DNA from 3 places in the Actinoplanes teichomyceticus ATCC 31121 genome. Region 1 is predicted to be linked to each of the others. Evidence: riboswitches for the same ligand, from Rfam matches in the RefSeq annotation. Region 1 holds a riboswitch; each other region holds the start of a gene.
The links. A riboswitch is a leader RNA that binds a small molecule or an ion and turns the genes downstream of it on or off. The one in region 1 is predicted to bind cyclic di-AMP.

Region 2: it holds a riboswitch for cyclic di-AMP, as region 1 does, so the genes downstream of both, ACTEI_RS24055 (LysM peptidoglycan-binding domain-containing protein) here and ACTEI_RS01845 (coiled-coil domain-containing protein) in region 1, are expected to answer to the same signal.
Region 3: it holds a riboswitch for cyclic di-AMP, as region 1 does, so the genes downstream of both, ACTEI_RS12590 (C40 family peptidase) here and ACTEI_RS01845 (coiled-coil domain-containing protein) in region 1, are expected to answer to the same signal.

The regions. Positions count from the first base shown of each region.
Region 1 is NZ_CP023865.1:402,783-404,972, forward strand. It holds gene ACTEI_RS01840 (glycoside hydrolase family 12 protein) at 1-76, opposite strand, end outside; gene ACTEI_RS01845 (coiled-coil domain-containing protein) at 222-1,256, opposite strand; cyclic di-AMP (ydaO/yuaA leader) riboswitch at 1,262-1,393, opposite strand; cyclic di-AMP (ydaO/yuaA leader) riboswitch at 1,602-1,738, shown strand; gene ACTEI_RS01850 (coiled-coil domain-containing protein) at 1,744-2,190, shown strand, end outside.
Region 2 is NZ_CP023865.1:5,447,233-5,449,422, forward strand. It holds gene ACTEI_RS24050 (family 43 glycosylhydrolase) at 1-733, opposite strand, end outside; cyclic di-AMP (ydaO/yuaA leader) riboswitch at 1,108-1,285, shown strand; gene ACTEI_RS24055 (LysM peptidoglycan-binding domain-containing protein) at 1,284-1,823, shown strand; gene ACTEI_RS24060 (hypothetical protein) at 1,843-2,190, opposite strand, start outside.
Region 3 is NZ_CP023865.1:2,806,825-2,809,014, reverse strand. It holds gene ACTEI_RS12590 (C40 family peptidase) at 1-829, opposite strand, end outside; cyclic di-AMP (ydaO/yuaA leader) riboswitch at 846-975, opposite strand; gene ACTEI_RS12585 (M56 family metallopeptidase) at 1,089-2,006, opposite strand; gene ACTEI_RS12580 (BlaI/MecI/CopY family transcriptional regulator) at 2,003-2,190, opposite strand, start outside.

The sequences.
Region 1 (2,190 bases):
GGGTGACAACCAGCGTGGTCAGCGCCGTGAGGACGACGGCGGCGGCGACGGTGAGGGAACGGAGGGTGCGTCTCATTGGACAGCTCCTTGGGCCGGGAACCCAACGGGAAATGTGGGAGCGCTCCCAGCGGACGTTACAACACATTGACGTACATGAGAAGAAGGCCGGGCGGCGGGTGGTCTTCCCCCGTCGCCCGGCCTTCCCCGGTACGTCTCGTCGGCTACAGCAGCGACACGTGCACGTGGTCGGTGTGGTCGCTCGGACCGTGGTAGGCGTGCCAGTTGCCGGTGGCCGGGAACCAGATCTGCTTGTACCAGATCACGTAGTAGATACCGAGCCGGTCGGCGTTGCGCACCAGGAACGCCGTGAGGTCGTTGCCGTACCTCATCATCTTGTCGTTGTGCGCGGACGAGAACCCGGTCTTCTGCAGTGACCAGTCGCACGCCCGGCCCTTGGGGTGCTCGAACGGGCCGCCGTCGCGGTGACAGCCGACGAACAGGTTGAACCCGGCTTTGCGCACTTCCTTGTACATGTGCAGGGTGCGCTTGGTGATGCAACCGTTCGTGGTCGGGTCGGTTTGGTTGCAGCTCTCCGGGGAGAAGCCGCCGCTGGAGTTGCGCGGCGCCGGCAACGCCCGCGCCGATTTCGCGTCGACGAAACCGTTGGTGATGGTCTTGTTGATGCCGGTGCTGCCGCCGAGCAGCTCAAGCTGGTCCTGGGCCGAGTCGCGCAGCTTCTTCTGCACCGAGAGCTGCTGCTCCTCGTTCCTGACCTCGGCGTCCAGCCGGGCCTTGTCCGAGGTGATCTTCTTGAGCAGGGTGTTGAGCTCGTGCAGCTTCGCGTCGTGCAGCTTGTTGATCTCCTCCAGGGTGACCGCCTTGTCCAGGAAGTCACTGGAGGAGTCGGCCCGGAGCAGGAAGCTCAGCGAACTCAGGTTGCCGATCTGGTACTGCTGGCGGGCGATCTGGTTGACCTCCGGAACCAGTTGGTCCCGCCGCTGCTCCGCGGCCTTGATCTGGGTGGCGAGCGCCTTCTGGTTCTTCTTCGAGGCCGAGACCGCCGCCTTGGCGTTGACGAACCGGCGGTTGGTGGACTCGATCTGCTCGGAGAGGTCGTCGCTCTCGTCGCCCTCGGCGGGGGCCGACGAGCTGCCGCCCGGAGCGGCGTGTGCCGGCGTGACCGGCGCCACAAATATTGTGGTGGCCACGAGCGGCGCCAGGGCAAGCATCAGCCACCGGCGGGGACGTGCGGTCATCAACAATCCTTCCTAGTCACCGCCGACCGGGTTAGCTGACGGGTTCGGGACGGAAGCTATCCCTACCGCATAATGCGGATTCACCCCAACTACCTGGTTCCCCGGCTCGCCTTTCGGCGATTGAGCGGCGGCCTGCCGGCAACTCGGGGGCGGTGCCGTCCTGGCAGGACCGGCGGTCAGTTTACCCGAGATACGGCGCGGCATCAGGACCCCGAAATCCAGCAAATGCGTTACCTGGCAACGACTTTCTGTAATCGCATCACGACTCGTGACCGGCCCGTCGCAATGGGTACGAGAACTGTCGATTCCTCGATCGAGTGGGTATGGTCGGTTCCGGTTCCCACCCGGGGACCGCCGCCTAATCGCACGCATGAGCGAGCCGGGGATCCACATTTCTTCCGGGGTGAATCCGCGTCAGCGGTAGGGATTTCCTTCGTCCCGAACCCGTCAGCTAACCCGGCCGGCGGCCGACGGAAGGAAATTGCCAGTGCAGCATGAGACTGCGCGGCGACGATGGGCGGCCGTACTCGCGCTGCTGGTCGCCGCATGCGGGCTCGCGGGCGCCGCCTCGCCGGCCGCCGCGGTGCCCCGCCCCCTCGCCGCGCCCGGAGAATCCGGCGACGACGGTGAGGGCGGCACCAAGACCCTGCTCGACAAGCTCGACGACGCCTCCAAGGGCTATGTGACGGCCAAGGCCAAGCTGAAGACGTCCAAGGAGCAGCAGACCCGGCTCGCCGCCGAGCTGAAACGGCTCGACGCGGCCCTCGGCCCGCAGCAGCAGGCGCTGAACCAGTACGCCGAGCAGGCGTACACGATGGGCCGGCTGGGGCCGCTGAGCGCGCTGCTGACCGCGGAGAACTCGGCCGGCTTCCTGGACCGCGCGCAACTGCTGACCACCGTGGCGGAGCGGCAGAACCAGGCCGTCGAGGACCTG
Region 2 (2,190 bases), 3.2 Mb from region 1:
TGCCGTTGTCCAGCTTGACCAGGGACGGTCCCTCGTAGCCCGCGGCGAACAGGGTGCCCTTGTTCACCCAGCCCTCGGTGAGGTTCGCCGTGGTGGTCCAGTGCTCGATGTACTTGGTGGTCTCGTTCTTGGTGAAGGCGTGCCAGGTGCTCCCGGATTTCACCACGAACGTGTCGATGTGGTTGGTGCCCAGGCCCCACATCTGCGCCGGGCCGCTCCAGCTGGTCAGGGCGGTGTTCTGCGCGGTGTAGACGTACGGCCGGAAGCAGAACGAGCAGCTGGTCGACGCGACGCTGGTGATCAGCTTGACGCTGCCGCCCTCGACGTAGAACTCCGGCGCCCAGGTGTAGTTCGCGCCGCTGACGCCGGCCGGGATGCTGGCGATGTTCGTCCAGCTGGTGAGGTTGGTGCTGGACGCGATGGAGAAGTAGGTGCTGTTGGTGGTCCACGACTGCACCGTGTAGGCGACGTAGTAGACGCCGTTGCGCTTGAGGATGCTCGGGTCGCGCAGCACCCCGGTGGGACCGTGGAAGTTGGTGTCGGTCAGCGTGCTGTAACTCGTGCCGCCGTTGGTCGACTGGTAGATCCAGAGTTCCTCGTCGGCGGCGGCGTCGCCCTTGAAGGTGGCGTAGATCAGTGTGGTGGCCGCCGCGGCGGGCTGGGGCAGGGCGAGCGCGCCGAGGAGCAGGGCGAGGACGGCGGTGACGGCGGTGCGGACGCGGGATCGGCTCATGCCGGCTCCTTCACGTGCTGTTAGCGCTAACAATTCAGCGCGGACGGGGATGGTTCGTACGCGAAACAGGGGGGATCTCGCCTGGAAGAGACCGATGGCGGCCATCCACGCGTAGAAGTTTCTGAATGATTGCGCTCAGGTTGCGGCGCTGTCAAGAACACGACTCCCGCCCCCGGCCCGGACCTCGGCACCCACGCCCGCGGCACCCGCGGGGCGCCCCCTCCCCGCCACTGTCCGACATGCCTGTCCTTTTAGGGCGCGAACAAGATCAAATCGGCTGATTAGCGTGAAGAACGTCACTATTCAGGGCGTAAAACTTGGTCGCGTCCCGGTCGGCGTGGTTACCGTTCGGAGCGTCCCGCGCTGCGGGCACTGTGGACGGACCGCCGAATCCTGCCGCCGTTCCACAGACGCGACTCGACGGCAGGAGCGGGGGACCCACGTTTTCCGGCGCGCTGGAACGAGCGCGCCTCGGGGTGAAGCCGCGTGAGACGGCCGGGCCACTCTGCCCGAACCCGACAGCTCACCTCGCAGGCGTGGAGGATCATTCATGTCTCGGATCGGAAGACGAACGCGCCTTGCTGCCCTCAGCCTGGTCGCCGCGGGTGTGACCGGAGCCGGCGTGCTGCTCGCGCCGGCCGCCCCGGCCAGCGCCGCCGGCGTCAACTGGGACCGGCTCGCGCGGTGCGAGTCCGGCGGCAGGTGGCACATCAACACCGGCAACGGGTACTACGGCGGCCTGCAGTTCAGCCGCAGCACCTGGAAGGCGTACGGCGGGACGAAGTACGCCCCGACCGCCGACCGGGCCAGCAAGGCCGAGCAGATCAAAATCGCCAAGAAGCTGTACGCCAAGCGGGGCCTGAGCCCGTGGCCGGTGTGCGGCAAGAAGGCCGGCGTGCGCCAGAAGGCGTCGCCGAAGAAGAAGGCCAAGGCCTCCGGCAAGACGTACGTGGTCAAGTCCGGTGACACCCTCGCCCGGATCGCCCGGAAGTACCACGTCAAGGGTGGCTGGCGCGCGCTCTACCAGCTCAACAAGAGCCGGCTGAAGAGCCCGACCATGATCTTCCCCGGTCAGCGCATCCGGCTCTGACCCACCGGCGCCGGCCGGGTCACCGCACTCCCAGCCAGCCCTTGAGGGCCTGCACGGTGTGCACGTCGAGGGGAAAGGTGACCCGGTCGTACCGGTCCCAGCGTTCCAGCGTCCACCAGTCCCGTTCCTGGCGCACGGTGACCTGCACGTTCGGCACGGCGTTGTGCCACACCGCGCCGCCCGGCGACACCCCGAACCGGCCACGGCCGAACACGCCCACCTTGGCCAGCCCGGAGCAGGCCGGGCAGCGGCCGTCGGGCGCCACACAGTCCCCGCAGACCGTGCCCTGGCAGAGGCGGCACGGCCGGACCGCGGCGGGGCAGGCGGCGCAGGTCGGGTTCAGGCAGTACACGCACCAGTCGAGGCG
Region 3 (2,190 bases), 2.4 Mb from region 1:
GCCTCAACTCGCTCCGGCTCACCGGCGTGGTGGAACCCCACTGATCCTTCGTGTAGTGCTCGAGGTGCACTCCGACGGCCGCCCACGCCTCCTTCGTCAGCCCCGAGCAGTCGTAGCTGTTCGGACCCTCGGAACCGAAGACGTACGGCTTACCGATCAGGTCACACGCCCGCTGAGCGGCCCGGCCACCCTTGTCGTTGGTGTAGTCCACCGGGCACGGACCCGTGCGGTACGGCCCGTCGCTCTCGCCCGCCGCGCCGTACGCCCTGATCCGCAACTTCTGGAGGGACTTGATCTCCTTCTCGATCGCCGCCTTCTTCTGCTTCAGGTCGGCGTCCCGGGCGGAGATCTCGGATGCCAGCGCATCCACCTTCTGCTTGTCGGCGGCGTACTTGTCGCGCAGTTTCACGACGCCGCTGATCGATTCCTGGCGGTTGGTGGCCAGCTGCTCGAGAAGCGAGAGCTTCTCGGTCAGACCGGTCGGCGAGCCGCTCAGGATCGCGCCGAGGGCGCTCGGCGGGCCCTGCATGTAGGCGTCGGCCGCCAGGCCACGCACCTGCGACATCGCCGCGTCGACCTGCTTCTGCAGTGGGGCGAGCGTCCTGTTCAGCTGCCGCTGCTGCTTCTGCAGCTTGGTCAGCTTCCCGTGCACGTCGTTGTAGTCCTCGATGACGGGCTCGAGCTCGTTCCACCGCTTGTCGATCTGGTCCTCGACGCTGGACGGCGAAGGTGTGGCGTGGGCAACGACAGGTCCGGTGAGAACGAGCCCGGCAGCGGCGACCGCGCACAGCACACTGCGCAGCACGCCACGCGCGCCTATCCGTTTCACGTAGGTGCGTTGTCCTTTCTTCCCACTCGGCCGCCGACCGGGTTAGCTGACGGGTTCGGGCGGGAAGCGCGCCCGGCCACTGGGTGGCTGCACCCCGGGTACCTGGGTCCCCGGCTCGCCTCGCGGCGATTAGGCGGTGGTTCGTCAGATCGGCCGGGTGGACGATGGGGGGCTGCCGAACCGGAGACCACCGTACTCGGATCATGCGGGCAGATGAAGGCCAGCCGGGCAGGGATACCCCATGCACACCCATCCGCACTCAGAGTGAGCGAAACGGCCACGCGTCCAGCGCCTGACCGAGCCACGGAACGACCAGGATCACCGTGGGTAGCACCAGGAGACCGGCGGCGGCGATGCCGGCGAGGACCGCCAGACCGGTCGACGTGGACGCCGGACCGGCCAGCCGGTCGAGCCTGCGCCGGCGGGATTCACCCGCCGGGTCGGCGGGCGCCTCCTCCGCCAGGGGGACGGCGTCGGACAGGCGGGCCAGCGCGGCACGCAGCGGGGCCGGGCCGGTGCGGCGGCGGGCGGCGTCGTCGGAGACCATCTCCAGAAGCAGGTGTACGGCATCCAGCGGCGCCCGGCTGCGCAGCGGGCGCGGCACCGCCTGGTAGAACGCCGTGAACGACTCCATCACCAGCTCGTGCCGGTGCCGCAGGTGTGCCTGCTCGTGGGCGAGCACCGCGTCGACCTGCGCCCGGTCGAGGACGCGCAGCACCGCGTCGCTGAGCACCACCCGCGGCTGCCGCCCGGGCACGCAGTACGCCAGCGGCAGCGCGCCGTCGAGCACCCGCACCTCGGCGCCGCCCAGCTCGCGGTGCCGCTCCACCCGGTCCAGCAGGTCGACCAGCATCCGGTGCCGGGCCCGCCGGGCGCGGGCCCGGGCGCTGACCCGGATCAGCGAGATCAGCAGCCGGATCACGATGGTGGCGGCCACCGCCAGGGACAGGACCAGCGCCGCGACGGTCCACGGATGGTCCGCGCCGGCCGCCCGGGTCAGCTCCTCCGGGGCGGCCAGGACCACCCCGAGCGCGCAGAGCACCGAGGTCAGCGTGATCGCCTGCCAGAGCAGGACGGCGGCCACCGGCGCGCGGTCCGGCCAGCGCGCGCCCGCCAGGACGCCCGGGACGACCAGCGAGAGGGTCAGCCCGAGAGCGCCGAGCAGGAGCGCGGTCACGGCTCCTTCTGGGTGGCTTCCATGGCGGCCCGCAGCGCGTCGGGCGGCAGCTGGCCGAGGAAGTAGGCGAGCGCGGCGTCGCGGTCCGGTGTGGCGCTGAGCGCGTCGAGCATCAGGCCGGCGGTCATCTCCTCGCGCGTCTGCGCCGGGGCGTACCGGTACGCCCGGTCGGCCCGCTGCTGGA